2 regions of the Serratia sp. NA_13 genome follow, and region 1 is predicted to be linked to the other one. Evidence: predicted binding sites of a transcription regulator. Region 1 holds the regulator's gene; the other holds the start of a gene.
The links. Region 1 encodes CRP, which controls carbon source genes, mostly activating them, when cyclic AMP is high. Its sites were predicted from a motif close to ATGTGANNNNNNTCACAT; they were not measured.
Positions count from the first base shown of each region.

Region 2: the regulator CRP is predicted to act here: its motif matches at 2,177-2,194, upstream of glpT (glycerol-3-phosphate transporter).

Region 1 covers NZ_JBQZFV010000018.1:74,186-77,312, reverse strand. The annotation lists gene ACUTSU_RS20195 (phosphoribulokinase) at 1-572, shown strand, start outside; gene ACUTSU_RS20190 (OsmC family protein) at 612-1,019, opposite strand; gene crp (cAMP-activated global transcriptional regulator CRP) at 1,399-2,031, shown strand; gene ACUTSU_RS20180 (YccS/YhfK family putative transporter) at 2,086-3,127, shown strand, end outside.
Region 2 covers NZ_JBQZFV010000011.1:62,357-65,483, reverse strand. The annotation lists gene glpQ (glycerophosphodiester phosphodiesterase) at 1-509, opposite strand, end outside; gene glpT (glycerol-3-phosphate transporter) at 592-1,947, opposite strand; gene glpA (anaerobic glycerol-3-phosphate dehydrogenase subunit A) at 2,313-3,127, shown strand, end outside.

The DNA.
Region 1 (3,127 bases):
CCTACGATGAAGCGGTGCCCTATAACCAGGTACCGGGGACCTTTACCCCGTGGGAAGCCTTACCGGCACCGACCGACGTGCTGTTTTATGAAGGGCTGCACGGCGGCGTAGTGACCGAACACAACGACGTGGCCAAGCATGTCGACTTGCTGGTCGGCGTGGTGCCTATTGTTAACCTGGAATGGATCCAAAAGTTAATTCGCGATACCGGCGAGCGTGGCCACTCCCGTGAAGCGGTGATGGATTCAGTGGTGCGTTCGATGGAAGACTACATCAACTACATCACACCGCAGTTTTCGCGCACCCATATCAACTTCCAGCGGGTGCCGACGGTAGATACCTCCAACCCGTTCGCCGCCAAGGCGATCCCCTCGCTGGACGAGAGCTTTGTGGTGATCCACTTCCGCGGCCTGGATCAGATCGATTTCCCTTATCTGCTGGCGATGCTGCAGGGATCTTTTATCTCGCATATCAATACGCTGGTGGTGCCGGGCGGCAAAATGGGATTGGCAATGGAGTTGATTATGGCGCCGCTGGTGCAGCAACTGCTGGAAGGCAAAAAAATCGGCTAACTTACCGGAGCGCGGCAACGGACCGCGCCCCTTTATCTATCAGGACACCGCGCGGATCTCAAAACTGTGGGTCACGCTGGCGGCCTTGCTCAGCATCAATGACACCGAACAGTACTTCTCGGCGGAAAGATTCACCGCGCGCTCAACAATTTTGTCACTTAAATCTTTACCGGTGACGATGAAATGCAGGTTGATATGGGTAAACAACCGTGGCGCTTCTTCGCGCCTTTCAGAGGTCAGCTTCACCTCGCAATCACGCACGTCGTTGCGTCCTTTTTGCAGGATCGACACCACATCTATCGCGCTGCATCCTCCCACCGACATCAGCACCATTTCCATCGGACTGGGCGCTTTATCGCCGGCGTTGCCGTCCATCAATACCTGATGGCCAGACGCGGATTCGCCCAGAAACGTCAACCCTTCCACCCACTTAACTCTTGCCTGCATGCTGGTCACTCCGGTTAATTTCTTAAAATCAGACTACGCTTTCGCATAGAAACTGGCAACGGAACCTGATGCTAATCATGCTGAAGCGAGACAACACAAGACACCCGCCTCACTCTGTGCTACAAACAGAGCCGCAATAAATCTTTCCGGGACACTGATTTCAGGGAAACTCCCAGGGAAAGGCTCCTTTACCGGTATGTTAACAGAATGTAGCTTGCAGCTCTCCCGGCAAGTTAATATGCTAGAGCGACAGCGTATATTTATGACACGCCTCAAAACCTGCTGCCAGCTACCATTAAAACAACGGCGACAGCACGTTTTACAGGGAACTCTGACCCCTGTGACACAAGGCAGCGATAACAACAGAGGATAACAGCGAATGGTTCTCGGCAAACCGCAAACAGACCCTACTCTCGAATGGTTCCTGTCTCATTGCCATATCCACAAATATCCATCCAAAAGTACGCTGATTCACCAAGGTGAAAAAGCCGAAACGCTTTACTACATCGTCAAAGGCTCCGTCGCGGTGCTGATTAAGGATGAAGAAGGTAAAGAGATGATCCTGTCCTACCTTAACCAGGGGGATTTCATCGGCGAGCTTGGATTATTTGAAGAAGGTCAGGAGCGTAGCGCCTGGGTTAGGGCGAAAACCGCCTGTGAAGTGGCTGAAATTTCCTACAAGAAATTCCGCCAGTTGATTCAGGTTAACCCGGACATCCTGATGCGCCTGTCAGCTCAGATGGCAAACCGTCTGCAGATCACCTCTGAGAAAGTGGGTAACCTTGCTTTCCTGGACGTTACAGGCCGCATCGCGCAAACCCTGCTGAACCTGGCGAAACAGCCTGATGCCATGACCCACCCGGATGGTATGCAGATTAAAATTACCCGTCAGGAAATTGGTCAGATCGTCGGTTGCTCACGTGAAACCGTTGGTCGTATTCTGAAAATGCTGGAAGATCAAAACCTGATCTCCGCCCACGGCAAAACTATTGTCGTTTACGGCACCCGTTAATCACTGAAAAAACGGCGCGATAATTCGCGCCGTTTTTTTATGCCCCTAGTCATCATGTGGCGCCGACTGATTTATCATCCGGAAGTTAATTACGCACTACGACAAACGCTGGTGCTGTGCCTGCCGGTTCTGCTCGGGCTGTTGATCGGCCAACTACAATACGGCCTGCTATTTTCCCTGGTTCCCGCCTGCTGCAACATCGCCGGGCTGGACACGCCTCATAAACGCTTCTTTAAACGCCTGATCGTCGGCGGTTCACTGTTTGCATTCAGCAGTTTGTTGCTGCAGCAAGCTCTGTTGTGGCAGTTGCCGCTGCCGATACTGATGCTCGGCCTGGCGCTGCTGCTCGGTGTCAACGGTGAAATAAGCCCGCTACACGCCCGTCTGCTGCCTGCTGCGCTAGTTGCCGCCATCTTCTCCCTCAGCATGGCCGGTACGGTGCCGCTTTGGCACGCGCCGGTGTTATATATCGTGGGCACGGCCTGGTACGGCCTGTTTACCTGGTTCTGGTTCAAGCTGTGGAAAGAACAGCCGATGCGCGAGTCGCTTAATCAGCTCTATCTGGAACTGGCGGACTACTTCGAAGCCAAATATTCGCTGTTGACCCAGCACACCGACCCGCAGACCGCATTACCTCCCCTGCTGGTGCGCCAGCAAAAGGTCATGGATCTGATCACCTTGCTGTATCAACAACTTAATTTTCTCCCCCATGCCAGCAATCTCGAACAAAAGCGCCTGCAACGCACCTTCCAGGTCGCGCTGGATTTGCAGGAACACATCACCGTCAGCCTGCACCTGCCGGAAGAGGTGCAAAAACTGGTAGAACAGAGCCAGGCCGAAGCCATTATCCGCCGCAATGCGCAGGTAATTGCCAATCGGCTGCGCACGGTGGCGCACGATATTCTCTACCACCAACATTCGCAACGCTTCAATATGGGCAATGAACTGACAGCATTGGAAAAAGTGGCGGCACAGCACCCGGAGAATCCGGTTGGGCAGTTCTGCTACTACCACTTCAGCCGCATCGCCCGCCTGCTGCGTACCCAGCATCCACTCTACCGGCGTGACCTGATGGCCAATCAAAACCGCCTGCCGT
Region 2 (3,127 bases), on a different contig from region 1:
GCTTTGATTTCCGGGTAAATACCGATGTTCTTGCCGGTTGAATGGTTCAGACCCTGCACAAACTCGATCTCTTCCTGGAAGGTATGGACGCGGAAATCGGATTTACCCATCGGGAAGCGGCCAGGGTAACCCTGCACTTTTTTACCGTTTTCAATCTCGAAGCCTTCGGTGAACTTCAGCGATTTGATTTCCGGCAAGGTAAAGTCGATGGCGTAATAGCGGCCGTCTTTGCGTGCGCGGTCCGGGAAACGTTCGGCTACGTCGGTGACGCGATCGAGATAGTGGTCATGCAACACCACCAGCTCGTTGTCCTTGGTCATCACCAGATCCTGCTCGAGGAAGTCTGCACCCTGCGCGTAGGCCATAGCCTTCGCCGGCAGCGTGTGTTCCGGCAGATAGCCGCTGGCGCCACGGTGGGCGATCACCACCTTGTCGGCAGCCTGTGCAGCGCTGACCATTGAGGTGGCCAGGATAATCCCTGTCAGCAGGGCTTTGACTTGAGTCCGCATATTGTTGTTCTCCATGTTGTAGGTGCCAGGTAATAAAAAGGCCGCAGCGCGGCCTTTAAATAATGCGAAAGTTGTATGACGCTTAACCGCGTTTGTTGGCAGCGATTTCCGCGTGGTGTTTTTTCTCGCTCAGCATGGTCAGCAACAACAGCACAACCGCACCGATGCTACCGCCAATCATCACCATAAAACCGCCGTCCCAACCGAAGTAGTCAACGGTGTAGCCGACGATGGCGCTGGCTGCAACAGAGCCGCCCAGGTAACCGAACAGACCGGTGAAGCCTGCGGCGGTGCCGGCGGCTTTCTTCGGCGCCAGTTCCAGTGCGTGCAGACCGATCAGCATCACCGGGCCGTAAATCAGGAAACCGATGGTGATCATACAGGCCATATCGATGCCAGGATTACCGACCGGGTTCAGCCAGTAAACGACGGTGGCAATGGTCACCAGCGTCATGAAGAACACACCGGTGGCACCACGGTTACCCTTGAACACCTTGTCCGACATCCAGCCGCACAGTAGGGTGCCCGGAATACCGGCATACTCGTACAGGAAGTAAGCCCATGAAGACTTGTCCAGCGCGAAGTGTTTCACTTCTTTCAGGTAGGTCGGTGACCAGTCCAGAATGCCGTAACGCAGCAGATAAACGAACACGTTGGCTACGGCGATGTACCACAGCAGTTTGTTCGGCAGGATGTACTGCATGAAGATCTGCTTGGCCGTCAGCTCTTCTTCCGCTTTCTCGCTGTAGTCGTCCGGGTAATCGTTTTTGTATTCTTCGATCGGCGGCAGGCCACAGGATTGCGGGGTATCACGCATCAGGGCGAAGGCGATCAGAGCAACCAGGATGGCGCCGAAGGCCGGCATATACAGCGCTGCATGCCAGTCGTTGAACCAGGCCATGCCCAGCAGGAACAGCAGTGGCGGCAAACCGCCACCCACGTTATGGGCGCAGTTCCAGACCGAAACGATGCTGCCGCGCTCTTTCTGCGACCACCAGTGCACCATGGTACGACCACATGGCGGCCAGCCCATCCCCTGGAACCAACCGCACAGGAACAGCAGAACGAACATGACCGCGATGCTCGAAGTCGCCCATGGCACGAAGCCCATGAACAGCATCACCGCAGCAGCCAGGATCAGGCCGGCGGGCAGGAACACGCGTGGGTTGGAGCGGTCAGAAACCGACCCCATGATGAATTTGGAAAAACCGTAGGCGATGGAAATACCGGACAGGGCGAAACCGAGGTCGCCGCGGCTGAAGCCCTGGTCGATCAGGTAAGGCATGGCCAGGGTGAAGTTCTTGCGCACCAGGTAGTAGGCGGCATAACCGAAGAAAATCCCCATAAAAATTTGCCAGCGCAATTTACGGTACAGCGGGTCGACTTTGTCGACCGGCACACGGGAAATGTGTGCTGCCGGCTTAAAAATACTCAACATGAGCGCCTCCGATGGCTTTATCTAGTTATCACATCAATATGATCTTTTACGTTCATTTGATGATTGAGCGGATATCGAATGTGGTGTTTTTTTGTTCCATAACGAGCGTCATCCTAGTCAAATCAGCCTGGTGTCGCTGTGATGAATGGCGCATTTGTTACACTTTTATGAAACACCGGCGGATTTTGAGCGATTCGTTAACGTTATGAAATAGAAAAACGCCTAAAAATCGTGATTATGATCACATTCATGGTTTTTTGTGGACATTTGGTTTTCGTTTTGAGTTCGTTATTGTTCCTTATCAAACAAAGCCCCCAATGAATGTGGCTCAATAGGTGAATAACTACAGATTCTGAGAGAGTCTCATGAGCAGCCATTCATCGGATAACGAAACGGATGTGATCATCATTGGCGGTGGTGCGACCGGTGCGGGCATTGCTCGTGACTGCGCGCGCCGAGGCCTGCGTTGTATACTGCTGGAGCGTCACGATATCGCTACCGGTGCCACTGGGCGCAACCACGGGCTGCTGCACAGTGGAGCACGCTATGCGGTGACCGACGGCGAGTCGGCGCGTGAATGCATAGAAGAAAACCAAATCCTCAAGCGCATTGCGTACCATTGCATCGAGCGTAGCGATGGGCTGTTTATTACGCTGCCGCAGGATTCTCTGGCCTACCAACAACAGTTTATTGCCTCCTGCCACAGTGCCGGTATCAACGCCGAAGCGATTGACCCACAGTTGGCGCTGCGTCTGGAGCCAGCGGCCAATCCGGCGCTGATCGGCGCGGTTCGCGTGCCGGACGGCACTGTCGATCCCTTCCGTCTCACAACCGCCAATATGCTCGATGCCCGAGAGCACGGTGCGCAGATCCTCACCTATCATCAGGTGGTCGGTTTACTTCGCGCTGGCGATCGTGTAACCGGAGTGCGTGTTTTCGACCATCAATCTGCGCAGCGCTACGATATTCATGCCGAAGTGGTCGTCAATGCCGCGGGCATCTGGGGCCAGCAGATTGCGGAATATGCCGATCTGCGCATTCGTATGTTCCCGGCCAAGGGCGCGCTGTTGATCCTCGGCCATCGCATCAACAACATGGTGATCAATCGCTGCCGCAAACCGGCGGACGCCGATATTTTGGTGCCGGGCGACACCATCTCGGTGATTGGCACCACCTCCAC